4 regions of the Streptomyces sp. AK02-01A genome follow, and region 2 is predicted to be linked to each of the others. Evidence: riboswitches for the same ligand, from Rfam matches in the RefSeq annotation. Region 2 holds a riboswitch; each other region holds the start of a gene.
What was found. Region 2 has a riboswitch for cobalamin ahead of PV679_RS12790 (cobalamin biosynthesis protein). Riboswitches for the same ligand answer to the same signal wherever they lie in the genome.
Positions count from the first base shown of each region.

Region 1: linked by a shared signal. The riboswitch ahead of metE (5-methyltetrahydropteroyltriglutamate--homocysteine S-methyltransferase) and the one ahead of PV679_RS12790 (cobalamin biosynthesis protein) in region 2 are both predicted to bind cobalamin.
Region 3: linked by a shared signal. The riboswitch ahead of PV679_RS00495 (ABC transporter substrate-binding protein) and the one ahead of PV679_RS12790 (cobalamin biosynthesis protein) in region 2 are both predicted to bind cobalamin.
Region 4: linked by a shared signal. The riboswitch ahead of PV679_RS15590 (ribonucleoside-diphosphate reductase subunit alpha) and the one ahead of PV679_RS12790 (cobalamin biosynthesis protein) in region 2 are both predicted to bind cobalamin.

Region 1 is NZ_JARBAE010000027.1:94,973-102,368, reverse strand. Features, by position in the region: gene metE (5-methyltetrahydropteroyltriglutamate--homocysteine S-methyltransferase) at 107-2,422, opposite strand; cobalamin riboswitch at 2,569-2,808, opposite strand; gene PV679_RS23650 (enoyl-CoA hydratase/isomerase family protein) at 2,926-3,981, shown strand; gene PV679_RS23645 (TVP38/TMEM64 family protein) at 3,989-4,693, opposite strand; gene PV679_RS23640 (hypothetical protein) at 4,759-4,968, shown strand; gene tuf (elongation factor Tu) at 5,058-6,236, shown strand; gene PV679_RS23630 (patatin-like phospholipase family protein) at 6,345-7,187, shown strand; gene PV679_RS23625 (fused MFS/spermidine synthase) at 7,233-7,396, shown strand, end outside.
Region 2 is NZ_JARBAE010000010.1:46,492-53,887, forward strand. Features, by position in the region: gene PV679_RS12775 (class II aldolase/adducin family protein) at 1-568, opposite strand, end outside; gene PV679_RS12780 (inorganic phosphate transporter) at 742-1,977, shown strand; gene PV679_RS12785 (hypothetical protein) at 2,075-2,302, shown strand; cobalamin riboswitch at 2,453-2,586, shown strand; gene PV679_RS12790 (cobalamin biosynthesis protein) at 2,622-3,632, shown strand; gene PV679_RS12795 (cobyric acid synthase) at 3,629-5,227, shown strand; gene PV679_RS12800 (putative cobaltochelatase) at 5,316-7,396, shown strand, end outside.
Region 3 is NZ_JARBAE010000001.1:115,825-123,220, forward strand. Features, by position in the region: gene PV679_RS00470 (nicotinate phosphoribosyltransferase) at 1-1,162, opposite strand, end outside; gene clpS (ATP-dependent Clp protease adapter ClpS) at 1,477-1,782, shown strand; gene PV679_RS00480 (DUF2017 domain-containing protein) at 1,782-2,360, shown strand; gene PV679_RS00485 (amino acid permease) at 2,686-4,167, shown strand; gene PV679_RS00490 (M67 family metallopeptidase) at 4,293-4,706, shown strand; cobalamin riboswitch at 4,696-4,828, shown strand; gene PV679_RS00495 (ABC transporter substrate-binding protein) at 4,877-5,878, shown strand; gene PV679_RS00500 (iron ABC transporter permease) at 5,885-6,925, shown strand; gene PV679_RS00505 (ABC transporter ATP-binding protein) at 6,922-7,396, shown strand, end outside.
Region 4 is NZ_JARBAE010000014.1:3,896-11,291, forward strand. Features, by position in the region: gene PV679_RS15575 (hypothetical protein) at 100-357, shown strand; gene PV679_RS15580 (hypothetical protein) at 457-732, opposite strand; gene PV679_RS15585 (ribonucleotide-diphosphate reductase subunit beta) at 896-1,927, opposite strand; gene PV679_RS15590 (ribonucleoside-diphosphate reductase subunit alpha) at 1,918-4,356, opposite strand; cobalamin riboswitch at 4,499-4,641, opposite strand; gene mctP (monocarboxylate uptake permease MctP) at 4,955-6,574, opposite strand; gene PV679_RS15605 (DUF3311 domain-containing protein) at 6,571-6,825, opposite strand; gene PV679_RS15610 (GntR family transcriptional regulator) at 7,030-7,396, opposite strand, start outside.

The DNA.
Region 1 (7,396 bases), on a different contig from region 2:
CCGCACGCCGTCCATCACGATCTGCCGCGGTTTCTGCCGCACCGGCAGAACCTCTCCGTGCGGGGCCGGGGCGCTCGTCGGCGCCCCGGCCCCGTGGGCCCATTGGTCAGGAGGACAGTTCGGCCCGGACCATACGGGCGGCGGCGACCAGGTTCTCAAGGGAGGCGCGGGTCTCGGGCCAGCCGCGGGTCTTCAGGCCGCAGTCGGGATTGACCCAGAGCCGCTCGGCGGGAATCGCCTTCAGGCCGGTGCGGAGCAGGTCGGCCGCCTCCTGGGTGCTCGGCACGCGCGGCGAGTGGATGTCGTACACGCCGGGTCCGGCCGCGCGGGGATAGCCGTGACCGGCGAGTTCGTGGGCGACCTGCATATGGGAGCGCGCGGCTTCCAGGCTGATGACGTCGGCGTCGAGGTCGTCGATGGCCTGGACGATGTCGCCGAACTCGGCGTAGCACATATGGGTGTGGATCTGCGTGTCCGGCCCGGCCCCGCCGGTGGTGAGCCGGAACGCCTCGGTGGCCCACGCCAGATAGGCGGGTCCGTCCGCCGCACGCAGCGGGAGGGTCTCGCGCAGCGCCGGTTCGTCGACCTGGATGACGGCCGTCCCTGCGGCTTCCAGGTCCGCGACCTCGTCCCGCAGGGCCAGCGCCACCTGCCGCGCGGTCTCGCCGAGCGGCTGGTCGTCGCGGACGAAGGACCAGGCCAGCATGGTGACCGGGCCCGTCAGCATGCCCTTGACCGGGCGGTCGGTCAGCGACTGGGCGTAGGAGGTCGTCGCGACGGTCATCGGGGCCGGACGCGAGATGTCACCGGCCAGGATGGGCGGTCGGACATAACGGGTGCCGTACGACTGCACCCAGCCGTGGCTGGTCGCCACATATCCGGTGAGCCGCTCGGCGAAGTACTGCACCATGTCGTTGCGTTCGGGCTCGCCGTGTACCAGGACATCGATCCCGGCCTTCTCCTGGAAGGAGATGACCTCACGGATCTCGGCCTCGATCCGCCGGTCGTAGCCGGCCGCGTCCAGCCGGCCGGCCCGCAGTTCGGCGCGTGCCGTGCGCAACTCCGTGGTCTGCGGAAACGAGCCGATCGTGGTCGTCGGCAGCAGTGGCAGACCGAGCCGCTGACGCTGCGCGGCGGCGCGCTCGGTGTACGGCAGGCCGCGGCGGGCGTCCGCTTCGGTCACGGACGCGGAGCGGGCCCGTACCGCCGGGTCGCGAGTGATCGCCGAGGCCGAGCGGGACGCCAGATCGGCGCGGTTCGCGGAGAGCCGGGCCGCGACGGTGTCGGTGCCGCCGGTGAGAGCGCGGGCGAGCGTGACGACCTCCTCGGTCTTCTGCCGGGCGAAGGCCAGCCACCGGATCAGCCCGGGATCCAGATCCCGTTCGACCGTGGTGTCCAGCGGCACATGCAGCAGAGAGCAGGAAGTCGACACATCGACCCGGCCGGCCAGACCGAGCAGCGTGGCGAGAGTGCTCAGCGAGGCCGCGAAATCGTTGATCCAGACATTGCGGCCGTCCACCACTCCGGCGACGAGCCGCTTGCCGGGAATACCGCCGGCCGCGGCGAGATCGCCGAGATTGGCGGCGGCGGGACCGGTGAAGTCCAGCGCGAGACCTTCGACGGGTGCCTTCGCCAGTACGGGCAGGGCCTCGCCGAGGCGGTCGAAGTAGGCGGCGACCAGCAGTTGAGGCCGGTCGGTGAGCGCGCCGAGATCGCGGTAGGCGCGGGCGACGGCGTTCAGCTCGGCGGGCGTACGGTCCTGGACCAGAGCGGGCTCGTCGAGCTGGACCCACTCCGCGCCGGCCGCCCGCAGATCGGCCAGCACCTCGGCGTAGACCGGCAGGAGCCGGTCCAGCAGTGTCAGCGGCTCGAAGTCCGCGGCCACTCCGGGCGCGGGCTTGGCGAGCAGCAGATAGGTGACGGGCCCGACCAGCACGGGCCGGCCGGTGTGGCCGAGCGCGACGGCCTCGCGCAGCTCGGAGAGCTGCTTGGCGGGGTTGGCGGCGAAGACCGTGTCAGGACCCAACTCGGGCACCAGATAGTGGTAGTTGGTGTCGAACCACTTGGTCATCTCCAGCGGCGCGACGTCCTGTGCGCCGCGCGCCATGGTGAAGTAGCCGTCGAGCGCGTCCGCCTCGACGGCGGCCCGGTGCCTGGCGGGGATCGCGCCGACCATCACACTGGTGTCGAGCACATGGTCGTAGTACGAGAAGTCACCGGTGGGCACTTCGTCGAGGCCGGACTCGGCGAGCTCGCGCCAGTTGTCACGGCGCAGACGGGCGGCGGTCTCCCGCAGGGCGTCGGCGGTGACCCGGCCCTTCCAGTAGCCCTCGATGGCCTTCTTCAGTTCCCGGTCGGGGCCTTGGCGCGGGTAGCCATGGACGGTGGACCGGGTGGCCGCGGCTGCGGACTTGGGTGTCACGTAACTCTCCTTCGCGAGTCGTGCGGGAAACATCCCGGGACGGCCCGTGGGAAGCGAAGGAACGGAAGCCGGAGCGAGGCACCTCGCGTGTGTGCCCGCGCTCAACCGCCGACCCGCCCACGAGGTCACCGAGATTCCGGGTGCGGTGGTCGCATCCGGGCAGTGGCAGGTCTTCGGACTCGCGGGCGCGCCTCGTGCCGTATCCGTACGGACACGTACGTGTACGAAGCTCCTACTGGCCGTCGCTTCCCGGACTGGTGTGTCCAGTGCTTATGACGGCGGTCGTTCCCACTCACCGCTGCGGGGCAGTCCCGGATTCGCACCGGGTTCCCTCTTACGACGCGTCTGCCTGGCGGGCAGGGCGAACCGACTGCGCCTCCAGCTTAGGGCCTTTCTTTCGGATCTTGCAGGGCTTGTCTCCCAGTGCGCCGATACTGGGCAGGGACGGCGCCGGAAGGGCCGGGCCGCCGACGTGCCGGACCAGGGAAGGAACGAGCGAGAGCATGGCTCACGAGGAACCCGTACTGCTCGGCCGGGCGGGCCGCACGGCCCGGATCACGCTGAACCGCCCGCGCGCGCTCAACGCCCTCACTCATGCCATGGTGCTCACGATCGACAAGGCCCTGGCGGAGTGGGAGCACGACGAGAGCGTGGCGGCCGTGGTCATCTCGGGCGCCGGAGAGCGCGGGCTGTGCGCCGGCGGTGACATCCGCGCCATCCACGAGGACGCGCGCACCGGCGGCGGTGCCTCCGCCGCCTTCTGGCGTGCCGAGTACCGGCTCAACGCCCGTATCGCCCGCTACCCGAAGCCGTATGTCGCGCTGATGGACGGCATCGTGATGGGCGGCGGGGTCGGTGTCTCGGCGCACGGCACCATACGGATCGTCACCGAACGGTCCGCCGTCGCCATGCCCGAGACCGGTATCGGTCTGGTGCCCGATGTGGGAGGCACCTATCTGCTGTCCCGTGCGCCCGGTGAACTGGGCACGCATCTCGCCCTGACCGGACGGGCGGTGGGCGCGGCGGACGCGCTGCTGTGCGGCCTCGCTGACCACTTCGTCCCTTCGGACCGGCTGCCCGAGCTGAGCGCCGCGCTCGCGGAAACGGACGCGGGTGAGATCGCGCACCGCTACGCGGCGGCCCCGCCGGAGGCTCAACTCGCCACGGACCGCGCGTGGATCGACATCTGTTACGCGGCCGATTCGATGGAGGAGATCGTCGGCCGGCTGCTCGACCACGGCGGTCCGGCCGCGAAGGAGGCCGCCGCGACGATCCTGACCCGGTCACCCACCGCGCTCAAGGCCACTCTCGCCGCGCTGCGTCTGGCCCGCCGGACAAGCACTCTGGAGCAGGTGCTCGACCTGGAGTACCGCGCCTCGTGCGCCGCGCTCACCACGGCCGATCTGGTGGAGGGCATCCGCGCCCAGGTCATCGACAAGGACCGTACGCCTCGCTGGTCGCCGGAGGAGCTGGCGCTGGTCACGGACGCGGAGGTGGCGCGGTTCTCCGCCCGTCCGCCCGGCGGAGACCTCGGACTCGGCGGCGCTGACAGAGCCTGACGGTTTCTCAGCGGCCGTTGAGGCGATGGCGCTTGCGCCAGGCGACCACGGCCGCGCCCAGTCCCGTGACCACGATGAAGCCCATCGCGAGCAGAAATGTCGGCGACGTCGGAGAGGTCGCCCGGCTGCCCGCGACCACATAGGCCGCGGTGTTGGGGACCGAGCCGATCGCCGTCGCCAGCAGAAAGGGCACCCATCCCATGTGCGAGACGGCGGCGCAGTAGTTGGCCGCCGCGAACGGCACTCCGGGGAAGAGCCGTACCGCCAGTATCGACCGGAATCCGTGCCTGCTGAGCTGGATGTCGGCGGACTTCAGCCAGCGGCCGCGCAGCAGCGGTCGCAGCGCCTCCTGTCCGAGGAAGCGGCCGAGTCCGAAGGAGATCCCGGCCGCCAGCACCGTCCCCGCCAGCGCGGCGGGCAGTCCGAGCCGGGATCCGAAGAGCGCGCCCGCGGCGAGATTGAGCAGCGGCCGGGGTACGAACGCGACGGCGCACAGCCCGTACGCCACGGCGAACAGCACCACCGCCGCACCACCGCTGACCTGCGGCGGCCAGCCGTCCGCCAGCAGTCTCTGCGGCTCGTACAGCAGCACCGCCGTGCCCGCCGCCGCCAGCAGGGCCACGAGCAGGGCCAACCGCGACCAGGGTGACAGCAGCGCCCTGGAGCAACGGACGGCACGGGCCGGGGACGGCGGGGGGACGGTGTCGAGCACGTGGCGAGACTAACCGACAAGCGTGTGTGATTGCCGTTCAGGCAAGGGCCAGGACCGCACGCGGAGTGCTGAAAACCATTCGACGCGACGGCGGGCCGTGGGCGATGATCGGCGACATGTCCCGGTACGCCTTCCTCGCAGCGCCGTCCGCAGTCGCGGACGCGCCGAAGGCTGCCGCGCTCCTCGCGCCGTACGCGACGGCGGTACTCGCAGCGGTAGCGGCCGCGGCGGTAGCGGCCGCGGCGGCGGCGCCCTTCGGCGGCGCCCGAAGCTGACCCTTCCCGGATCGTCCGGCGGACCCCACAGGGGGAGGGTCGGCAAGGCCCAGGGGTCCCTCTCACGCTTCGAGTTCCTGGAAGGAACCATGCCCAAGACGGCATACGTGCGCACCAAGCCGCACGTGAACATCGGCACCATGGGCCATGTCGACCACGGCAAGACCACCCTGACCGCCGCCATCACCAAGGTCCTCAGCGACCGGGGCACCGGCACCTTCGTGCCGTTCGACCGGATCGACCGGGCGCCGGAGGAGGCCGCGCGCGGAATCACCATCAACATCGCGCATGTCGAGTACGAGACCGGCACCCGGCACTACGCGCATGTGGACATGCCCGGTCACGCCGACTACATCAAGAACATGGTGACCGGCGCCGCCCAGCTCGACGGGGCCATCCTCGTCGTCTCGGCGCTCGACGGGATCATGCCGCAGACCGCCGAACACGTTCTGCTCGCCCGTCAGGTCGGCGTCAACCACATCGTTGTCGCGCTCAACAAGGCCGACGCGGGCGACGACGAGCTGACCGACCTGGTCGAGCTGGAGGTCCGCGAGCTCCTCAGCCGGCACGGCTACGGCGGAGACGCGGCGCCGGTCGTCCGGGTGTCGGGCCTGCGCGCGCTGGAGGGCGACCCGCGCTGGACCGCGTCCGTGGAGGCACTGCTCGACGCCGTCGACACCTATGTGCCGATGCCGGTCAGATACACGGACGCGCCGTTCCTGCTTCCGGTGGAGAACGTCCTCACCATCACCGGGCGCGGCACGGTCGTCACGGGCGCGGTCGAGCGCGGCACGGTGCGCGTGGGTGACCGGGTGGAGGTACTGGGCGCCGACTCGGGTCCGGTGACCAGCACGGTCACCGGTCTGGAGACCTTCGGCAAGCCGATGGAGTCCGCGCAGGCCGGTGACAATGTCGCGCTGCTGCTGCGCGGCATGGCGCGCGACGCGGTCCGCCGCGGCCATGTGGTCGCGGCGCCCGGCACCGTCGTGCCCAGCAGGCGCTTCACCGCACGGGTGTATGTCCTGTCCGCGAGCGAGGGCGGCCGGACCACTCCTGTCAGCAGCGGCTACCGGCCGCAGTTCTACATCCGTACGGCCGATGTCGTCGGCGACATCGACCTGGGCGAGGCGGCCGTCGCACGTCCCGGTGACACGGTCACCATGACCGTCGAGCTGGGCCGGGACGTACCGCTGGAGCCGGGGCTCGGCTTCGCGATCCGTGAGGGCGGCCGCACGGTCGGCGCCGGTACGGTGACCTCGCTGCTCTGACCGGCCCGCGCCCGTCTCCCGTACCGACCCACGGGAGACGGGCGCGCTGCCGTGCGCGACACTTCTCCTGCGCCGGACGGCGGGTCCGGCGGGGGAGAGGCGGACACCATGACGCGTACGGCACTGGTCCTCGGCGGCGGCGGGGTCACCGGAGTCGCCTGGACGATCGGCGTCCTGCACGGGCTCAGCGCCGCCGGCACGGATCTGACCAGCGCCGATCTGATCGTCGGCACCTCGGCGGGCTCGGTGGTCGGCGCTCAGATCGCCGCCGGTACCCATGACCTCGGTGAGCTGTACGAGCGCCAGCTCGCGGCGCCGGGCGACACGGCCGCGGCACGCCTCGGGGCGGCCGTGCTCTTCCGCTACGCGCGGGCCATGCTCACCTCCCGCACACCCGAGGAGTACGCGCGAAAGCTCGGCAAGTACGCCCTGGCCGCCGCCACCGTCCCGGAGGCGGACCGCAAGGCGGTGCTCGCCGCCAGCATCCTGACCGACACCTGGCCGGCCCGGCCGCTCAGCGTCACCGCCGTGGACGCGCTCACCGGTGAGCTGAGGTCCTTCGACAAGGACAGCGGTGTACCGGTGGTGGACGCGGTGTCCGCGAGCTGCGCCGTGCCCGGTGTCTGGCCGCCGGTCACCATCGAGGACCGCAGGTGGATCGACGGCGGGACGCACTCACCCGCCAATGCCCAGCTCGCCGCGGGCTACGAGCGGGTCGTCGTGATCGCGCCCGTCGGGTCGGGCAACGGTGTGATCGCCGCTCCGGGCACCCAGGCCGCCGCGCTCACCGCGGCGGGCGCCCGGGTCGAGGTCATCACGCCCGCCGCCGCGGCGAAGAAGGCGATCGGCCGCAATGTCCTCGACCCGGCCCGCCGGGCCGGCGCCGCCCGCGCGGGGCTGGCCCAGGCCGGGACGCACACGGCGGCCGTCGCCGCGCTCTGGGCGGACTGACCGGGCGCGGCCCGCGCGGGCCGGAGCACGGCGCACAATAGGACGGTGAACGAGCCGATCCCCGTCATCCGCGCCGTGGACCGCGGCACCGCGAAACTGCTGCCCGACGTCGACCGGGAGCGGGCCTGGCTGCTGACGGTGGACGGCGCGGCGCAGTCGTACGTCGATCTGGACGAGCCGACCCATCTTGAGTTCGAGTACGTACAACG
Region 2 (7,396 bases):
CCAGTTGGGCCGTGTCGTCGTACGCCTTGGCGAGGGTGTCGCCATAGCTGACGGTGCCGTGGTTCTGGAGCAGGCACGCCGTGCGGTCGCGCAGGGCGCGCAGCATGTTGGCGGCCAGTTCGTCCGTGCCGTACAGCGCGTACGGCGCGACGCGGACGGGCCCGCCGAAGGCCGCCGCCATGTAGTGGATCAGGGGCAGTTCTGGGACGAGGGTGGAGACGGCGGTGGCGTGCACCGCGTGCGTGTGGACCACGGCGGCGGCCGAGGTGTTGCGGTAGACGGCCAGATGGAGCGGGAGCTCGCTGGTGGGGACGAGATCGCCGAGCACCTGCCGTCCTTCGAGATCGACGGCGACGGTGTCCTCGGCCGTCAGCCGGTCGTACGGCACGCCGCTCGGAGTGACCAGGACCAGTTCGCCGACCCGTACCGATACATTGCCCGAGGTGCCGACGACGAGTCCCTCGGCCGCCGTCCTGCGGGCCGTGGCCACGAGATCCCGCCAGGCGCGGGCGACGGCGTCCCGCCGCTGATCGCTCTCCGTCGCGTCCTGCCGCTGGTGATCGGTCATGCGGTGATCCTGTCAGGCGGGACGGGTCGGCGTCACGGCCGCCGGCCGCCGGTGCAAACGGAGCAACATCTCCTCACACGAGGGCACCGCGAAGCCTTATCCAGTTCATCTTCCGTTCACTCTGATTCCATACGTTCACCGCGGCCACCGACGTCAAACGATTGCCTGGGTAAATGGAACACATCACGCTGCTGCTCGCGATCGTGATCGTGACGGCTCTCGTGTTCGATTTCACGAACGGTTTCCACGACACCGCCAACGCGATGGCGACGACCATCTCGACCGGCGCACTGAAGCCCAAGATCGCGGTGGCCATGTCCGCCGTACTGAATCTCGTCGGCGCGTTCCTGTCCGTGGAAGTCGCCAAGACCATCTCCGGCGGGCTCATCAACGAACAGGGCATCCAGACCGAAGTGATCTTCGCGGCGCTCGTCGGCGCCATTCTCTGGAATCTCTTCACCTGGCTGCTCGGCCTGCCGTCCAGTTCCTCCCACGCACTCTTCGGCGGCCTGATCGGCGCCACGCTGATGTCGGCCGGCGCGTCGGGCGTCAACGGTGGTGTGGTCATCACCAAGGTCCTGATTCCGGCGCTCGCCGCTCCCGTCGTCGCCGGCCTCGCGGCCCTGCTCGCGACCCGGCTGACCTATCTGATCGGCAGCCGCACGGACGAGAAGGCCACCGCCAAGGGCTACCGCGCCGGACAGATCGCCTCCGCGGGGCTCGTCTCCCTCGCCCATGGCACCAATGACGCGCAGAAGACCATGGGTGTCATCACTCTCGCACTGGTCACCGGCGGCGTCCTCGCTCCCGGTTCCAATCCGCCGCTGTGGGTCATCGTCTCCGCCGGCACCGCGATCGCGCTCGGTACGTATCTCGGTGGCTGGCGCATCATCCGCACCATGGGCACCGGCCTCACCGAGCTCCGGCCGCAGCAGGGCTTCGCCGCCCAGACCAGTGCCGCGACCGTCATTCTGGCCTCCTCCCACCTGGGCTTCTCGCTCTCCACGACGCAGTCCTGCTCCGGCGCCGTGATGGGCGCGGGGCTCGGCCGCAAGGGCGGCGTGGTCCGCTGGTCCACCGCCACCCGGATGTTCATCGCCTGGGGTCTGACCCTGCCGTCCGCCGGGCTGGTCGCCGCCGGAGCCGAGTTCCTGACCGGCCAGGGCGCCTGGGGTGTGACGGTGGTCGCCGTGCTGCTCGTCGCGGTCTCCGGAGCGATCTGGCTCGCCTCGCGCCGGCAGCCGGTCGACCACACGAACGTCACCGCTGCCGAGCCGGCGGACGTCATGACGGCCGCCATGGCCGCCGTCACCCCGCCGCACACGACCGGCGTCGCGCCGGACCTCTCGACCACCATTCCGTCCCCCGCGGTCGACTCCGGCGAGCCGGCGCGAACCGCCACGGTGTAGGAGGCCGCGCGAACAGGCGGGGCGGCGCGTGCCGGGCTCGCCTCTCGCCCCGCTCCTTCTTCCACCTCACTCATTCGCGCGATCTCCAAGGAGCAGCATGCACATCGACTGGACGGCGCTCGGCTCCGTCTTCGGCGTCAGCCTCGCGGCCACGATCGGACTCGTGGGCCTGTTCACACTCGGCGTCGTGGGGCTCGCCAAGCAGCCGCCGGCGCCCGCTGCGGGTTCCGGCGGAGCCGCGGCGGCGGTCCGCGCGGGCGCTTATGTCTGCTTCGCGCTGTGCGGCGCGGCCGTCGCGTACGGGATTCATCTGATCGTCGTCTGAGCGGCCACGGACTCCTCCGGCACCGGCCGGTCCAGGCGCACTTCGGGTGCGCCGGGACCGGCTCTGCCGTGTCTCCGGCGCGCCGGCGCGCCATGTGCGTCTCGGCACACTGTCCCGTCGCAGGTCAGCGATGAGTTGACGGGTGTTTGGGCCGCGTGGTGGACTGCCGGGGCCATTTACGGAGGCAGAAGAGGAAGCCGGTGCGAATCCGGCGCGGTCCCGCCACTGTCACTGGGAGCCTGGTCTCCCGGGAGCCAGGAACTCTCGCCGCCGCAACACGTCGAGCCGGGGCGCGGACCCTGAGTGAGGACACTTCTTCATGCCTGGCCGCGGTTCAGCCGCCGGACGGATCTTCGCGTACGGCGCGACCGCCGGCCTCCTGGGTGACCGGCTGTTCGGCGATCCGCGCCGTGGACACCCGGTCGCCGCGTTCGGCCGGGCGGCGACGGCCGTCGAGCGGGTCCTGTGGCATGACCACCGCGGCTGGGGCGCGCTGCACACCGCGGTCTGTGTCGGCGGCGCCGCCGGTGCCGCGGCGCTCGCCGCGCGGGGCGTACGGGACCGTCGCGCCGCCTCCGTGGCGCTGACCGCCGCCGCCACCTGGGCCGTCGTCGGCGGCACCTCGCTGGGACGGGAGGCGCGGGCCATCGGCGGCGCGCTCGCCGCCGGAGACATCGGACTGGCCCGGGAGCGGCTTCCACGGCTGTGCGGGCGCGACCCGGAGGCACTGGACGCTCAGCAGATCGCGCGCGCCGTCGTGGAGTCCGTCGCCGAGAACACCTCGGACGCCGTCGTCGGCGCGCTGGTGTGGGGAGCGGTCGCGGGCGTGCCCGGTCTTGTGGCGTTCCGGGCGGTGAACACGCTGGACGCGATGGTGGGTCACAAGTCCGCCGTGCACCGCCGCTTCGGCTGGGCCTCGGCGCGCCTCGACGATGTCGCCGGCTGGCCCGGGGCCCGGCTGACCGCCGCGCTGGCCGTGCCTGCGGGCGGCGACCCGCGTGGAGCCGTGCGCGCGCTGCGGCGCGACGCCGGCCGGCATCCGAGTCCCAACGCGGGCCCGGTGGAGGCGTCGTTCGCGGGCGCGCTGGGCGTACGCCTCGGCGGGACGCTGGCGTACGCCGGCCGGATCGAGCACCGGCCGGTGCTCAACGGCGAGGGACGGCCCGTCGAGGTCGCGGACATCGAGCGGGCGGTGCGTCTGTCGCGCCGGGTGAACACGCTGGCGCTGGCGGCCTGTGTCGCGGGCCGTTTCGCGTACGGCGCGATACGCCGGACGCGCGCCGCTTCCGGCACGGGCGCGGCAACGGCTTCCGGAAAGGGACAGGGATGAGCCGGAACGGGCTCGGTGGCGGGCTGCTGGTGGCCGGGACCACCTCGGACGCCGGAAAGAGCGTCGTCACGGCGGGGATCTGCCGGTGGCTGGTACGCCGGGGGATGAAGGTGGCGCCCTTCAAGGGGCAGAACATGTCGCTGAACTCGTTCGTGACCCGCGAAGGCGCGGAGATCGGCCGGGCGCAGGCGATGCAGGCGCAGGCCGCCCGGGTGGAGCCGACCGCGCTGATGAACCCGGTGCTGCTGAAACCGGGCGGTGACCGCAGCAGCCAGGTGGTGCTGATGGGCCGTCCGGTCGGCGAGATGAGCGCCCGGGGGTTCTTCGGATCCGGCGGGGCCTCCGGCTCCGCCGCGTCGTCTGCCGGGAGCACACCGCACGGCGGCGGACGGGAAGCGCTGCTGGGGACGGTCCTTGAGTGCCTGGAAGAGCTGCGGCGCACCCATGACGCCGTGATCTGCGAGGGAGCGGGCAGTCCGGCCGAGATCAATCTGCGCCGTACCGACATCGTGAACATGGGCGTGGCGCGGGCCGCGCGGCTGCCGGTGGTCGTGGTCGGGGACATCGACCGCGGCGGGGTCTTCGCCTCGTTCTTCGGGACGACCGCGCTGCTGAGCCCGGAGGACCAGGCGCTGGTCGCGGGCTACCTCGTGAACAAGTTCCGCGGTGATGTGTCCCTGCTGGAACCGGGTCTGGAGATGCTCCGCGGTCTGACCGGGCGGGCCACGCTGGGCGTGCTGCCGTACCGGCACGGCCTCGGGATCGACGAGGAGGACGGACTGCGGGTCTCACTGCGCGGCGGCGCCCGCGAGTCCCGGGTTTCCGCTCCGTACGGCGAGGACGTGCTGCGGGTCGCGGTCCCCGCCGTGCCGCTGATGTCCAACTTCACCGATGTGGACGCGCTGGCGGCGGAGCCCGGGGTCGTGGTGCGGTTCGTGGACCGGGCCGAGGAACTCGCCGACGCCGATCTGGTGGTCCTGCCCGGCACTCGCGGCACGGTGCGGGCCCTGGCCTGGCTGCGTGAGCGCGGGCTGGCCGACGCGATCGTCCGGCGGGCCGCCGAGGGCCGTCCCGTGCTCGGGATCTGCGGCGGCTACCAGATCCTGGGCGAGCGCATAGACGACGACGTCGAGTCACGGGCGGGCAGCGTGCCCGGTCTTGGGCTGCTGCCCGTGCGGATCCGCTTCGACCGGGAGAAGACCCTGGCCAGACCGTCGGGCGTGGCGCTCGGCGAGGCCGTCGAGGGATACGAGATCCATCATGGCGTCGCGGACGTCCGGGGCGGCGAGACGTTCTTCTCGGACAGGCAGGGGCGGCCGGTGGACGGCTGCCGGTCAGGGGCCGTCCAGGGCACGCACTGGCACGGGGCGCTGGAGAGCGACGCGTTCCGGCGGCGCTTCCTGACCGAGGTGGCGCGGGCGGCGGGACGGCGGTTCGTCCCGGCGCCGGACACACGCTTCGGCACGCTCCGCGAGGAACAGCTCGACCTGCTCGGCGATCTCGTCGAGGAGCACGCGGACACGGACGCGCTGCTGCGGCTGATCGAGGAAGGGGCGCCGGCGGGCCTGCCCTTCGTACCGCCGGGAGCGCCATGATCACCAGCTTTCGCGGGGACGCCCCTGTGTGTTCCCGCCGTCGTATCCGTGCCGCCGGACGCCGGCCACTCGAAGGAGCGATCAGCATATGAGCACACCCTTTCCGTTCACCGCCGTCGTGGGGATGGACGATCTGCGGCTGGCCCTGCTGCTCAACGCGGTCAGTCCGGCGGTCGGCGGTGTCCTGGTCCGCGGTGAGAAGGGCACGGCGAAGAGCACCGCGGTGCGGGCGCTCTCGGCGCTGATGCCCGAGGTGGCGACCGTCGCGGGCTGCCGGTACAGCTGCGACCCGGCCGCGCCGGACCCCGCGTGCCCGGACGGGCCGCACGAGAGCGCGCCCGGGACGTCCCGGCCGGCCAGGATGGTGGAGCTGCCCGTCGGCGCGTCCGAGGACCGGCTGGTCGGCGCGCTGGACATCGAACGGGCGCTCTCGGAAGGTGTGAAGGCGTTCGAGCCCGGACTGCTCGCCGACGCGCACCGGGGCGTGCTCTATGTCGACGAGGTCAACCTCCTCCATGACCACCTGGTCGACCTGCTGCTGGACGCGGCCGCCATGGGTGCCTCGTACGTCGAGCGCGAGGGCGTCTCCGTACGGCACGCGGCGCGCTTCCTTCTCGTCGGCACGATGAATCCGGAAGAGGGCGAGCTGCGGCCGCAGTTGCTCGACCGGTTCGGGCTCACCGTGGAGGTCGCGGCCTCGCGCGAGCCCGGTCAGCGGGTGGAGGTCGTACGGCGGCGGCTCGCGTACGACGCCGACCCGGCGGGCTTCGCCGCGCGATGGGCCGGCGAGGAGAGCGCCCTGCGGGAGCGCATCGGCACCGCGCGGGCGCTGCTGCCCGAAGTGCGGCTGGGCGACGCGGCGCTGCTGCAGATCGCCGCGACCTGCGCCGCCTTCGAGGTGGACGGGATGCGGGCGGACATCGTGATGGCCAGGACCGCGACGGCGCTGGCCGCCTGGGCCGGGCGTACGGAGGTGCTCGCGGAGGACGTACGGCAGGCAGCGCTGCTGGCGCTGCCGCACCGGCGGCGCCGTAATCCCTTCGACGCGCCGGGGCTGGACGAGGAGAAGCTCGACGACACGCTGGAGGAGTTCGCCGGCGAGCACGACAGCGACGGCGACGACCATCCCGAGCCGGACGGTCCCGACGGCGGGCCTGACGGTCCCGGCGGCGGTGGCGGGCGGCCGCCGGCGTCCGGTCCCGAAGGCCAGGACACGCCGCGGGAGCCGGCCTCCGGACAGGACGACACGCCCGCGCGGCCGGAGGCCGAGGGCGGGCCGCGGGCCTCCGGGGCGGGTGAGCAGTCCGCCGTGCGGGCCGCCGAGCCGTTCCGTACGAAGACGCTGAGCGTGCCGGGCCTCGGTGAGGGAGCGGCCGGCCGCCGCTCGCGGGCCCGCACCGAACACGGCAGGACGACGGGCTCCCGGCGTCCACGGGGCGCGCTGACCCGGCTGCATCTCGCGGCGACCGTGCGGGCCGCGGCGCCGCACCAGCGGGCGCGCGGGCGCAGCGGCCCCGGTCTGGTGGTCCGCCGCGACGATCTGCGGCAGGCGACCCGCGAGGGACGCGAGGGAAATCTTGTGCTGTTCGTGGTCGACGCGTCCGGGTCGATGGCGGCCAGGCAGCGGATGAGCGCGGTGAAGGGCGCGGTGCTCTCGCTGCTGCTGGACGCGTATCAGCGGCGTGACAAGGTCGGCCTGGTCACCTTCCGCGGCAAGGAGGCGGCGGTGGCGCTGCCGCCGACGTCGTCGGTGGACGCCGCCGCGGCCCGGCTGGAGTCGCTGCCCACCGGTGGCCGCACGCCGCTCGCGGCCGGGCTGCTCAAGGCGCATGACGTCCTGCGGGTGGAGCGGATGCGGGACCCCGCGCGCCGTCCGCTGCTGGTGGTGGTGACGGACGGCCGGGCGACCGGCGGCCCGGATCCGGTGGCGCTCGCGTCGCGCGCCGCGCGGCTGCACGCGTCGGAAGGCATCGCCTCGGTGGTCGTGGACTGCGAGTCGGGGCCGGTGCGGCTCGGTCTCGCCAGGAGCCTCGCCACCGATCTGGCGGGCACCGCCGTCACTCTCGACGAACTGCGCGCCGACAGCATCGCCGGTCTGGTCAGGGACGTACAGGGGACCAGGAGCGGCGAAGGAAGCACGGGAATCAACCACCGCGGGAGGGCCGCTTA
Region 3 (7,396 bases), on a different contig from region 2:
GCACGGCGTCCAGCGGCTCGCGCGCGACGACGTCGCCGCCCTTCACGAGCTGCGCCAGGAGCTGCCGGTCGAGCAGCTCCGGCGGTACCGGACCCGTGCCGATCACCTCGGCCTCGGCGTACCCGTCCGCGTCCAGCCGCCGCGCCGCCCACTTGCGGCCGCCGATCGAGGTCTTCCCGCCGAGCGACTTCTTCGCGACCGGCTCCAGCGGAGCCCTCGGATCCGTGGACCGCGCCCGCGCGACGATCTTGTAGACCATGGAGCATGTCGGGTTCCCGCTGCCGGTGACGAGCTGCGTACCGACGCCGTACGCGTCCACCGGCGCGGCCGCCAGCGAGGCGATCGCGTACTCGTCCAGGTCCGAGGTCACCACGATCCTGGTGTTGACCGCGCCCAGCTCGTCGAGCTGCTGACGGACGCGGTGCGCGACCAGCAGCAGATCGCCGGAGTCGATACGGACCGCTCCGAGGCCGGGGCCGGCGATGTCCACGGCGGTCCGCACGGCCTCGGCCACGTCGTACGTGTCGACCAGCAGCGTCGTCCCGCGGCCGAGCGAGTCGACCTGCGCCTGGAAGGCGTCGCGCTCTCTGTCGTGCACCAGAGTGAAGGCGTGCGCGCTCGTCCCCACCGTCGGAATGCCGTAGCGGAACCCGGCCGCCAGGTCCGAGGTGGTGTCGAAGCCGCCGATGTACGCGGCGCGGGCCGCGGCGACCGCCGACAGCTCGTGCGTACGGCGCGCTCCCATCTCGATCAGTCCGCGTCCGCCCGCCGCCGCCGCCATCCGGGAGGCCGCGGCGGCGATGGCCGAGTCATGGTTGAGGATCGACAGGATCACGGTCTCCAGCAGCACGCACTCCGCGAAGGAGCCCTCGACGCGCAGGATCGGCGAGCCGGGGAAGTACACCTCGCCCTCCGGATAGCCCCAGATGTCCCCGCTGAAGCGGTAGGAGGCCAGCCAGGCGAGTGTCGCCTCGTCGACGATCTCGCGCTCCCGGAGAAAGGTCAGCACGTCGGCGTCGAAGCGGAAGTTCTCCACGGCGTCCAGGACGCGGCCGGTGCCCGCCACCACGCCGTAACGGCGTCCCTCCGGCAGCCGCCGGGTGAAGACCTCGAAGACGGAGCGGCGCTCGGCCGTGCCGGCCCGCAGGGCCGCCTGGAGCATGGTCAGCTCGTACTGGTCGGTGAAGAGCGCGGTGGACGGCACGCCCACCCGTCGCCCGACACCATCCTGCCGCGGAGGCGTTTCGCGCCCGTCGTCGTCGGGCAGCGCAGGGTCCGGAGTGTTCATACGAGGGATGCTACCTCCAATCTCGTCACATTGACGATTTCTAAGTGGCCGTTTGTGCGACAGGCCCTTCCGGGTGGCAGCATGGACCTCGTGAGGCCCTGAAGCCCGGAGCCTTGGAGCCCCGGGGCCTCGGCAGACCCCCCCGGCAGACCGGTACGCCCCGGCAGAGAAGAAGGTCGTCCCGAACCGTGAGTGTTGCTCCGACTGAGATCGAACGCCCCGAGTCGGCCGAGGAGACTTTCGCCGTCCCCGAACCCGATGTGCCCTGGGTGACGATCGTCCACAACGACCCGGTCAATCTCATGAGTTATGTGGCGTACGTCTTTCAGACCTATTTCGGCTACTCGAAGGACAAGGCACACAAACTGATGCTCGACGTTCACCACAAGGGCCGCGCCGTCGTCTCCAGCGGCAGCCGCGAGGAGATGGAGCGCGACGTGCAGGCGATGCACGGATTCGGACTGTGGGCGACCCTCTCGCAGGACCGCGGCTGATGGCCGGGAACTTCGAGGCGATCCCGGGCGGCGGAGCGGCCGTCGCGCTCGACGAGGTCGAGATCTCGATCCTGCGCTCGCTGGCCGTCCAGCTCCTGGAGCTGATCGGGCCGGGTGACGAGCCCGCGCAGGGCGAGGACCCGCTCGCCGCGCTCTTCGCCGAAGGCCCCACAGAACCGCCGGCCGACCCCGCGCTGGCCCGGCTCTTTCCCGACGCGTACGGCGACGAGGACGACGAACTACGCGAATTCTCCTCGGAGTTCAGGCGGTTCACGGAGAACGACCTGCGCGGCCGCAAGCGGGCGGACGGTCTGGCGGTCGTCCGCACACTGGACGCGCTCGCCTCGGCCGGCGAGGGCGGCGCCGTGCTCAAGCTGAGCCCCGACGACTGTCTGCACTGGCTCGGCGCCCTCAACGATCTGCGGCTGACCATCGGCACGCGCCTTGAGGTGACGGACGAGGACGAGGGCGGCGAGCTGTACCGGCTGCCGGACTCCGACCCGCGCAAGCCGATGGTGATGGCGTACCTCTGGCTCGGCGCGTTGCAGGAGACGCTGGTCGAGACGCTGATGCCGTGACGCCCTGGCGGCGGCCCGCGCGGCCTCCTCGGTACGCTCAAACGAGCCTCAATTCGGCGTAACGATCCCGTCACCGGCGCGGCGGCGTTTGCGGTTCCCGGGGAAATTTGTTCGCTTCTTCCTGTGGGCTGCGCCACAGCGCGGCCCGGGGCCGGGCCCTGCCGCCGTGATAGATCTTCACGATCCCCCGGGGACTCCACCCCTGTCCCCGGGGGAGCTGAGGCCGGCCACCGCCGGTAGCACTTCATCCATATCCGGGGGGAACCGGGAACTGGTCCTACCGCCGAGCACGGCGCGGACCGGCATGGAGAAAGGGCGTACCACCATGACCTCCGCGCAGGTCGACAAGGAGTACGGCGACAAGGGCGCCGAACGTGCCTCGACCGGACAGGGGACGGCCGCGGACGGCGCGGCCGGAGAGGGCTACGAGCGCGGGCTCGGCAGCCGTCAGGTCCAGATGATCGCCATTGGCGGCGCGATCGGCGTCGGCCTGTTCATGGGCGCCGGAGCGAACATCGCCAAGGCCGGCCCCAGCATCATCCTCATGTACGCCCTCGCCGGCGTCGTGATCTTCTTCATCATGCGGGCGCTCGGCGAACTGCTCCTCTACCGGCCGGTCTCGGGCTCCTTCGCGGAGTACGCCCGGGAGTTCCTCGGCCCGTTCTTCGGCTACGCCACGGGCTGGACGTACTGGCTGATGTGGGTCGTCACCGGCATGGCGGAGCTGACCGCCGCCGCGATCTACATCCACTTCTGGTTTCCGCCGATCCCGCAGTGGGTCAGCGCGCTGGTCTTCCTGGTGGTGCTCTTCGGCGTCAACCTGATCTCGGTGAAGATCTTCGGCGAGGTCGAGTTCTGGTTCTCGATGATCAAGGTCACCGCGATCATCGGCATGATCGTGATCGGTCTCGGAGTGCTCACTCTCGGCTTCTCCGACGCCGGTGACACCGCCGCGCCCGCCAACCTCTGGTCGCACGGCGGCGTCTTCCCGAACGGCATCGGCTCCAGCCTGATGACCCTCCAGGGCGTCATGTTCGCCTATCTCGCCGTCGAACTGGTCGGCGTCACCGCGGGCGAGTCCGAGAATCCGGAGAAGACCCTGCCCAAGGCCATCAACACGCTGCCCTGGCGCATCATCGTCTTCTATGTCGGCGCGCTGTCCGTCATCCTCGCGGTCGTCAGGTGGACCGAGTTCTCGGCCGGCAACAGCCCGTTCGTGCACGCCTTCGAGAAGATGGGCATTCCGCTCGCCGCGGGCATCGTCAACTTCGTCGTACTGACCGCCGCGCTCTCCTCCTGCAACTCCGGGATGTACTCCACCGGCCGGATGCTGCGCGACCTCGCCGCCAACAGCGAGGCGCCCAGGGCCTTCGGCAAGCTCAACTCCCGGAAGACACCGGCGCTCGGCATCACCGTCTCCGTCGCGCTGATGGGCATCGGCGTGGTCCTCAACTACGTCGTCCCGGAGAAGGCGTTCGGCTATGTCACCTCGGTGGCCACCGCGGCCGGTATCTGGACCTGGATGATGATTCTGGTCAGCCATATCCGCTACCGCCGCGGCGTGGACGCGGGCCGGCTGCCGGCCTCGTCCTTTCCCGCGCCGGGCGGCGCGGTGTTCAGCTGGGTCGCGGTGGCCTTCCTGGCCCTGGTCACCTGTCTGATCGCCTACGACAAGGACGCGCGGGTCTGTCTGTATGTGGCGGCGGTCTGGGCGCTGGGCCTGGCGGCCGGCTGGCAGTACCTGAAGCGGCGCGATCCGCGGATCACCGAGCGCGGCACGCCGGAGTACGCCTCCGCCAGGGACTGACCGCGCGCTCCGACGGCCCTCGGATCACTTCCCGGGGGCCGTCGCACCGTCCGAGGCACCGCCGTCGGCATCCGGCCCGCTCACCGTACGGTCGGCCGCCGGTCCGGCCCGTTTATATTTCCACCATGCTCACCATCACCCAGGCCCTGCACGACCAGATCGTCGCGCACGCGCGAGCCGACCATCCCGACGAGGCCTGCGGCGTGGTCGCGGGACCGGCCGGGACCGGCCGGCCGGAGCGCTTCATCCCCATGCTGAACGCCGCGCGCTCGCCCACCTTCTACGAGTTCGACTCGGCGGACCTGCTGAAGCTCTACCGGGACATGGACGACCGCGACGAAGAGCCGGTGATCATCTACCACTCGCACACCGCGACCGAGGCCTATCCGTCCCGTACGGACATCAGCTACGCCAACGAGCCGGGCGCCCACTACGTGCTGGTCTCCACGGCCGACACCGACGAGGCCGGCCCCTTCCAGTTCCGCTCGTACCGGATCGTTGAGGGCGAGGTCACCGAGGAGGACGTCGAGATCGTCTGACACACTGGGCGCCGAACCGAGGCGGCAGGACCCAGGAAGCCGGTGCGAAACCGGCGCGGTCCCGCCACTGTGACCAAGCCCAGCTTGGCAGCCAGGAACTGACCTGCCGCCCTTCTCCCACCAGCCAGGGGACGCGGAAATCCCCCGGAGGAGGCCCAGTCGTGTCAGCCATGTCCCGGCGCCGCCGTGCGCTCGCGCCCGCCCTCATATCCGCCGTACTGCTGCCGCTCACGCTCACCGCGTGCGGCGCCTCCACGGACGCGGACGGCGGGAAGCCCGCAGCCGCCGAGGCCGCTCCCGGCTTTCCGTACACCGTCACCAACTGCGGCGTGAAAACCACCTATCAGGCGCCGCCGAAGCGCGTGGTCACCATGAACCAGCACGTCACGGAGATCATGCTGGCGCTCGGGCTCCAGAAGTCGCTGGCCGGAACCGCCTATCTGGACGACAGGATCCTGCCCGCCTACGAGAAGGCGTACCGCGGCGTCCCTGTCCTCGCCAAGGAGTATCCCTCCAAGGAGAAGCTGCTCGCCGCCAACCCGGACTTCGTCTACGGCGGCTACGCCAGCGCCTTCGACGCCAAGGACGGCCGTGGCCGCGACGACCTCAGGGCCTCCGGCATCAACACCCGGCTCAATCTGGAGAACTGCGTCCCGGGCCGGACATCCATGGACGACGTCTACCGCGAGGTCGAGGAGGCCGGACGCACCTTCGGCGTCTCCGGCCGCGCCGAGAAGTGGATCGCGCGGGCCCGTACCACCGTCGCCGCCACCGGGACACGGCTGAAGGGCGTCGAGCCGCTCTCCGTCTTCGTCTACGACAGCGGTGACAAGACCGCCTTCACCGCGGGCGGCAAGGGCATCGGCAACGAACTGATCGAACGGGCCGGCGGCCGCAATGTCTTCGCCGGCCTCGACAAGTCCTTCGGCGACGCCACCTGGGAGCAGGTCGTCGCCCGCAAGCCCGAGGTCATCGTCATCTACGACTACGGCTCCACCACCGTCGCGCAGAAGAAGAAGCGGCTGCTGGACGATCCCGTCCTCAAGGACGTACCGGCGATCAGGAACCAGCGGTTCGCGGTCATGCCGCTCTCCGACGTCGTCCTCGGCGTACGCGCTCCGGACGCCATCGGACGGCTCGCCGCCCAGCTCCACCCGGAGACGGCGAAGTAAGCCGCCGTGAGCCGCGAGACACCGCCCGGCCACGGGCGGCTCCGCTACACCCTGCTGCTGACCTGCCTCGCCGTGGCCCTCGTGGCCGCCGTCGTGGCGGGCCTGGCCCTCGGCTCCGTACGGATCCCGCCCGGTCAGGTGATCACCGCTCTCACCGGCGGCGCGGAGCCGGGACCGTTCCGCACCATCGTGCTCGACGTACGGCTGCCGAGGGTGCTGCTCGGCGCGATCGTCGGCGCCGGGCTGGCCGTCGTGGGCACCGTCCTCCAGGCGCTCGTGCGCAACCGGCTCGCCGACCCGTTTCTCCTCGGCATCTCCTCCGGAGCCTCCACCGGCGCCGTGCTGGTCCTCGTCCTTGGCATCGGCGGCGGAGTGACCACCACCGTCGCCATGCCCGCCGCCGCCTTCGCCGGCTCGCTGGTCGCGCTGGCGCTGGTGTACGCGCTGGCCCGGCGCGGCTCCACGATGACCGGTGGCCGGCTCGTCCTCGCCGGAGTCGCCGTCTCGTACATCCTCTCGGCGCTCACCACGCTCGTGCTGGTCGTCTCCGCGCGGCCGGAACACTTCCAGGAGGCGCTCTACTGGACGCTGGGCGGCCTCGGCAGCGCCCGCTGGTCCACGCTGATCCTGCCCGCCGTCGTCCTCACCGCCGGGATCGGCCTGCTGATGGCACTGGCCAGACCGCTCGATCTGCTGCTGGTGGGCGAGGAGGGCGCGACCGTCCTCGGACTGGACACCGGGCGCTTCCGGGCCGCCGTCTTCGTACTCGCCTCCCTGGTCACCGGCGTGATGGTGGCCACCAGCGGCGCCGTCGGCTTCATCGGACTGCTTGTGCCGCACGCCGCGCGGATGGCCGTCGGCGCGACTCATCGCGTCCTGCTGCCGGTGGCGGCGCTGGGCGGAGCCGTCGTGCTGGTGATCGCCGATCTCGCGGCCCGTACCGTCGCCGCTCCGCAGGACATCCCCGTCGGCGTGCTCACCGCTCTCACCGGCGGACCGTTCTTCCTGTGGCTGATGCGCCGCCGTCCGGAAGGAGCGCCCGTATGAACGGCCCGGTCACCGCGGCCAGGCTCCGGATCGAGGGCCTGTCGTACGGGACGGGCGGACGCCGTCTCGTCGACGGCGCCGACCTGACCGCCGCTCCCGGCGAGACCGTCGGCCTCGTCGGTCCCAACGGCAGCGGCAAGACCACGCTGCTCCGCTGTGTGTACGGGACACTGCGTCCCACGCGTGGCCGTGCCCTGCTCGACGGCGACGACCTGCACACCATGACTCCCAAGGCGAGAGCGCGACGCGTCGCCACCGTCCCGCAGGACGGCCGGACGGACTTCGAGCTGACCGTCCGGGAAGTCGTCGCGATGGGCCGCTCTCCGCACAAACGCTTCTGGGAGCCCGACACGGCCGCCGACGAGGCCCTCGCCGCGGCGGCCCTCGAACGCGTCGGCATCGCCGCGCTCGCCGGACGCGCCTTCCCGTCGCTGTCCGGCGGCGAACGCCAGCGCGCGCTGGTCGCCCGCG
Region 4 (7,396 bases), on a different contig from region 2:
TTCGGGCCGGGGGCCACTGGAAAAGGACCGCACAGCGGAAACCTCGCCAGTGGCCTACCGGTACTCATCCATGGCCGTACGCCCGGACGGGACTTCGAGGTGCGGCTGGCCCTCACCTCCGCCACCGTCCGTATCGAGGTCATCGACACCCGGCCCGACCGGCTCCCGCCCGCTCCCGGTGACACCTCTCCGCCGCCGCCCGACTCGCCGGGCGGCCGGGGACTGCTGCTTGTCGCCGCCTACGCCGACCGCTGGGGCTGGACCGTCCGTGACGCGTTCACCAAGACCGTCTGGGCGGAGGTCGACCACGGCGCGGCCCGGCACGTCCCGGAAGTCCCGCATTTCCGCGAGACATGAGGTGAGGCCGCGGGCCAAATCTCCCCGGCCCGCGGCCTCACCTCATGTCCTGCGGCAGATCGCCGGCCGTGGTCCACGAACGAGGATCACGCCGACGTCCTACGCGTGCGGCGGCAGCGGTTCCGCCGACGGGGCCCCATGTCCATGGAGATAGAGCCTCATGGCGCACTGGTCCACGGCCTCGACGAATACCCGCTGACCCCAGTAAGTGCTGAGGCGGTGCGCGACATCGATCAGTCGGCGGCGCTCCTCCGGCGTGTACGCGGGGAACCGCGCCCAGCCCCGGTCGGCGATTTTGTTGCCGAGTTCGCTGAACAGCACAGCGCGCATGCGCTGCTCCTCCTCCTCGGTCAGCGGAGTGAGACCGCCTTCCACGGGCTGCAACCGGACGTTGTACAGGTCTCGGATCACTGTTCGCTCGCAGATCGCTCGGGTTCGGTCCGGAGAGACTACCGGCACGTGTGTGCCAACGGCCCTTCCCTTTCCCGGTTCGGTTCGCCCTGTCGCGAGGCATCTCCAGGGCCGGTCCGCTCTAAAACTAGAAGTCGTCGTCGAAGCCGACCGTGCCCTCGACCGCGACCTGATACGCCGACGGACGCCGCTCGAAGAAGTTCGTCAGCTCCTGGACGCCCTGGAGCTCCATGAAGGAGAACGGATTCTCCGAGCCGTACACCGGAGCGAAGCCCAGGCGCTGGAGGCGCTGGTCGGCGACGCACTGGAGGTACTCGCGCATCGAGTCGGTGTTCATGCCGGGCAGACCGTCGCCGCACAGATCGCGGCCGAACTGCAGCTCCGCCTCGACGGCCTCCTTCAGCATGTCCGTGACCTGCTGCTGAAGGGCGTCGTCGAACAGCTCCGGCTCCTCCTTGCGTACGGTGTCGACGACCTCGAAGGCGAAGTTCATATGCATCGTCTCGTCGCGGAAGACCCAGTTGGTGCCGGTGGCCAGGCCGTGCAGCAGGCCGCGCGAGCGGAACCAGTAGACGTACGCGAAGGCGCCGTAGAAGAAGAGTCCCTCGATACAGGCCGCGAAGCAGATCAGATTCAGCAGGAAGCGCCGCCGGTCCGCCTGTGACTCCAGCCGGTCGATCTGCTCGACCGAGTCCATCCAGCGGAAGCAGAACTGCGCCTTCTCGCGGATCGACGGGATGTTCTCCACCGCGTCGAAGGCCGCCGCGCGGTCCTCGGGATCGGGCAGATAGGTGTCCAGCAGCGTCAGATAGAACTGGACGTGTACGGCCTCCTCGAAGAGCTGGCGGGACAGATAGAGCCGCGCCTCGGGAGAGTTGATGTGCTTGTAGAGCGTCAGTACCAGGTTGTTCGCCACGATCGAGTCGCCGGTCGCGAAGAACGCGACCAGTCGGCCGATCATGTGCTGCTCACCAGGAGAGAGCTTGGCGAGGTCGGCGACGTCCGAGTGGAGATCGACCTCCTCCACCGTCCAGGTGTTCTTGATCGCGTCGCGGTAGCGCTCGTAGAAGTCCGGATAACGCATTGGCCGCAGCGTCAGCTCGAATCCCGGGTCGAGCAGGTTCTTGGTGTTCTTGTCGTCGGAACTCATCACTGACATGCCTCGCAGGACTCGGGGTTTTCCAGGGAGCAGGCGATGGCGTCGGCGTCGGGCGCCATCGGGCCGGGCTGCTGAGCGGGGACGGCCGCCGGCGCCGGGCCGGAGGAGGCGGCCGTGACCGCCGCGCCGCCGCCCGCCGCGCGCGCGATCCGGGTCGCCGGGCGCGAACGCAGGTAGTACGTCGTCTTGAGGCCCTTCTTCCAGGCGTACGCGTACATCGAGCTGAGCTTTCCGATGGTCGGCGTCTCCAGGAACAGATTCAGCGACTGGCTCTGGTCGAGGAACGGCGTACGCGCCGCCGCCATGTCGATCAGTCCGCGCTGCGGGATCTCCCACGCCGTCCGGTACAGCTCACGGACCTCCGCCGGGACCCAGGTGAAACCGGCCACCGAGCCATTGGACTCGCGCAGCGCCTCGCGCGTCTGCGCGTCCCAGACACCGAGCCGCTTCAGCTCCGTCACCAGATAGGAGTTGACCTGGAGGAACTCGCCGGAGAGCGTCTCGCGCTTGAAGAGGTTGGAGACCTGCGGCTCGATGCACTCGTAGACGCCCGCGATCGAGGCGATGGTCGCCGTCGGCGCGATGGCCAGCAGCAGGGAGTTGCGCATCCCGGTGGTCGCGACCCGGGCGCGCAGCGCCGCCCAGCGCTCCGGCCAGTTCAGCTCCACGTCGTAGTGGTCCGGGTGCAGTACGCCGCGTGCGGCGCGCGTCCGGGACCAGGCGGGCAGCGGACCGTCGCGTTCGGCGAGGTCGCAGGAGGCCTCGTACGCGGCGAGCATGATCCGCTCGGCGATCCGGGTGGAGAGAGCGGCGGCCTCGGCGGAGTCGAAGGGCAGCCGCTTCTTGAAGAAGACGTCCTGGAGGCCCATCACACCGAGGCCCACCGGGCGCCACTTGGCGTTGGAGCGGCCGGCCTGCTCGGTCGGATAGAAGTTGATGTCCACGACCCGGTCGAGGAAGGTCACGGCGGTACGGACGGTCTCGTCCAGCCGCGTCCAGTCGAGCTCGCCCGAGGAGAGCACGAACGCGCCGAGATTGACCGAGCCGAGATTACAGACGGCCGTCTCGCCGTCGTCCGTGACCTCCAGGATCTCCGTGCAGAGATTGGAGGAGTGCACGACCGAGCCGGGCTCGGCGGTCTGGTTGGCCGTACGGTTCGACGCGTCCTTGAAGGTCATCCAGCCGTTGCCGGTCTGAGCGAGGGTGCGCATCATCCGGCCGTACAGCTCGCGGGCCGGAAGCGTCTTCCGGGCCAGGCCGTCCGCCTCGGCCTTCCGGTACGCCGCGTCGAAGTCGTCGCCCCACAGGTCGACCAGCTCGGGCACATCGACGGGCGAGAACAGCGACCAGTCGCCGTCCGCCTCGACCCGCCGCATGAACTCGTCCGGGATCCAGTGCGCGAGATTCAGATTGTGCGTACGCCTGGCCTCCTCACCGGTGTTGTCGCGCAGCTCCAGGAACTCCTCCAGGTCCGCGTGCCAGGTCTCCAGATAGACACAGGCCGCGCCTTTGCGCCGGCCGCCCTGATTGACGGCGGCGACCGAGGAGTCGAGGGTCCGCAGGAACGGGACGATGCCGTTGGAGTGGCCGTTGGTGCCGCGGATCAGCGAACCGCGCGAGCGGACACGGGAGTACGGGATGCCGATGCCGCCGGCGTGCTTCGAGAGCCGGGCCACCTGGTGGTACCGGTCGTAGATCGAGTCCAGCTCGTCCAGCGGAGAGTCCAGCAGGTAGCAGGAGGACATCTGCGGATGACGCGTGCCGGAGTTGAAGAGCGTCGGCGACGACGGCAGGTAGTCCAGCCGGCTCATCAGGCCGTAGAGCGCGGCGACCTCGTCCAGCGCGTGGGCGGCCGCGGCGGAACCGGGCGCGGCCTCCTCGGCGAGGCCGGAGGCGACCCGGAGCATGAAGTGCTGCGGTGTCTCGATCACCTGACGGGTGATCGGGTGGCGGAGCAGATAGCGGCTGTAGAGCGTCCGCAGGCCGAAGTAGCCGAAACGGTCGTCGGCTGCCGGGTCGATCAGCCCGTCGAGGCGGGCCGCGTTCAGCGTCACGAAACCGGCGGTCCGGTCGGCGATCAGGCCCTCGCGATGGCCGACGGCGACGGACGCGGAGAACGACACGGCGCCCTGGCCCGCCGCCTCGTCGGCGATGGCGCGGGCCAGCAGCCGGGCGGCGAGGCGGGAGTAGGCGGGGTCCTCGGAGATCAGTCCCGCCGCGGCCTCGGTGGCGAGGCCGCGCAGCTCCGCCTCGTCCGACCGGGCGTTGCGGCCCCGCAGCGCGGCGGCGGCGACTCTGCCGGGGTCGGTGTCGGGCAGATCGGCGGTCAGCTCCGTCAGGGTCCGCAGCAGTGCGGTGCCCGGTCCGTCGGCCGCCCGCGCGGTGATCTCGTAGGTGCCTGAGGCCGGATCGGCTGGCGCGATGGTCACGTGGTGCTCTCCCTCGCTCGGCTCTGGGCCGTCGGCGGGAAAGCGGAGGCGCGCACCACCGTACGACCCGCTCGGGGCAGCACCGTGTGCGGCGTCCACCGGCCCAGCCTCGGGGCCCGGACGTCTCGGCGTCCGGTTCGGTCGAGCCGGACGCACCGTCGGCAGGTGGTCGGACTCGCGGGTATGACAAAGCACACCACAGCACACCGTTGCGGGACAGTTCCGGATTCGCACCGGATTCCCCTGTGTCGACAGCGAGCACGAGCATACATGTGGGGCCTTGCTCGGAAAGCACCCCCCACATCTTGTGTCCCGGCGCTCTTACCGTCGGGTGTCGGTCGGCTCCGCTATCGTCGTCGGCACGAGGGGCTGACCCGCATCCGTCCGCGCGTACCGTTCCGTTCGGCAAGCAGGTCACGCTTCCCGAGCCGGTGGGGATCACGCTGGAGACCGAGCAGCTCAAGGAGTGGGTGCGCTGAACGGCGGACGGGCCGCCGGAGGTGTTCCGGCGGCCCGTCCGGCCCGAAGGCCCCAAGTATCGGACAGAGCTGTAGTCGGACAGAGCTGTCTCGGACAGCGCTGTGTCGGCAGGGTCCGGTCAGTGCACCGGATCCGGGTCGGCCGCCGTGGCGGGCGGCAGTTCGACCTGCACGCCGCGGTCTCCGGCGTCGGCCGTGTAGTCGGAGGGACTGGTCTCGTCGATGCCTTCCGGCGCCTTGAACGCCCGCAGGACGAATGTCAGCACGACCGTGGTCACCACATTGAGCACAAACGCCGTGAGGCCGATGTAGCCGATCTCTCCGAGCCCGGGGATCTCCTTGGAAGACCCGCCGAAGTGCGCCTGGGTGGGGCTGGCGACGCCATAGGCCGCGGCCGTGCCGTACACCATGCCGACCGCCCAGCCGGCGAGCAGCGCCCAGCGGTGGAACCAGCGGGTGAACAGCCCGCCGACCAGCGCGGGCATCGTCTGGAGGATCCAGATCCCGCCCAGGAGCTGGAAGTTGATCGCGACGGTCTTGTCCATGCTCAGCACGAAGACCAGCGCGCCGACCTTCACCAGCAGCGAGACCAGCTTCGACACCTTGGTCTCCTGCGCCGGTGTCGCGTCCGGCTTGATGAAGTCCCGGTAGATATTGCGGGTGAAGAGATTCGCCGCCGCGATCGACATGATGGCGGCCGGCACCAGCGCGCCGATGCCGATCGCCGCGAAGGCCACGCCCGCGAACCAGTCCGGGAACATCGTCTCGAAGAGCTGAGGGATGGCGAGCTGGCCGTTGTCCACCTTGATCCCGGCGGCGATCGCCATGAATCCGAGCAGGGCCAGCAGGCCCAGCATCAGTGAGTACAGCGGCAGGATCGTGGTGTTGCGCCGGATCACCTCACGGCTGCGGCTGGAGAGCGTGGCCGTGATGGAGTGCGGATACATGAACAGCGCGAGGGCCGAGCCGAGCGCGAGCGTGGCGTATGTCCACTGTCCGGCCGCGGGAGGCACCACGCCGCCTGCCTTGGCCGCCGTGTACTTGTCGCCGGCCGCCTGGAAGATGTCGTCGAAACCGCCGAGCTTGATCGGGATGTAGATGATGGCCACCGCGATCACGATGTAGATCAGGGTGTCCTTCACGAACGCGATCAGGGCCGGCGCCCGCAGTCCCGAGGAGTAGGTGTACGCGGCGAGCACACCGAAGGCGATCAGCAGCGGCAGGTCCTTGATGAACCAGTTGGTGTCCTCTCCGCCGCCGACACCCATCACGTCCAGCACCGCCTGGATCCCGACGAGCTGAAGCGCGATGTACGGCATCGTGGCGAGGATTCCGGTGACGGCGACCGCCAGCGAGAGACCCTTCGAGCCGAACCGGCCGCGTACGAAGTCCGATGTGGTCACATACCCGTGCTTGTGCGACACCGACCAGAGACGCGGCAGGAAGGTGAAGATCAGCGGGTAGACGAGAATGGTGTACGGCACGGCGAAGAAGCCGGACGCGCCCGCCGCGTAGATCGCGGCGGGAACGGCGACGAAGGTGTACGCCGTATAGAGGTCGCCGCCGAGCAGGAACCAGGTGACCCAGGTGCCGAACGACCGTCCGCCCAGGCCCCATTCGTCCAGGCTGTGTTCGTTCTCGGCCTTGCGCCAGCGCGCGGCCAGGAAGCCCATGGCGGTGACGGCCACGAAGAAGAAGATGAAGACGGCGAGTGCCACGCCGTTCACGCCGCCGTTCATCGCGACGCACCTCCCTTGCGCGAGCGCTGGTCGCGCTGCCAGAGCTGATAGGCGATCAGGGTCAGAGTGGTCGAGATCAGCACCCAGGCCATCTGGTACCAGTAGAAGAACGGGATACCGATGAATGTCGGCTCGACCTTCGCGTACGAACTCACCCAGAGCATGGCCACGAACGGCGCGAGAAGACAGAGGCCGATGACCACTCGCATGGGTGTGACGGTGGGCGGTTTCTCTTCCGGAACTTCTGACATACGGCGGCTCCGTCCCCTCACTGATCGCCTGTTGTAATGCGCAGGTAATCTAGGGGTGGCATTCGCCCACCGTCACCCCCCGTCCGTATATCGGTACGGCAACGGTATGCGGCGGCCATATAAGAGGCCCAGCTCAGGAACCGGGCCCGAGAGCCCGGTTCCTGACGGCCCGTCCGCTTTCCTTCCGGTCTGTCGGCGCCTTTGTCAGGGCGTCGGACGCTTCAGCCGCGCCACGAACTTGTAACGGTCGCCGCGGTACACCGAACGGACCCACTCCACCGGTTCGCCGGCCGCGTCGAGGGAGTGCCGCGAGAGCATCAGCATCGGCAGACCGACATCCGTGCCCAGCAGTCCGGCCTCGCGCGGTGTGGCCAGCGAGGTCTCGATGGTCTCCTCGGCCTCGGCCAGATGCACGTTGTACACCTCGGCCAGCGCCGTGTAGAGGGAGGTGTACTTGACGAGCGAACGGCGCAGCGCGGGGAAGCGTTTCGCCGACAGATGCGTGGTCTCGATGGCCATCGGCTCGCCGCTGGCCAGCCGCAGCCGCTCGATGCGCAGCACGCGTCCGCCG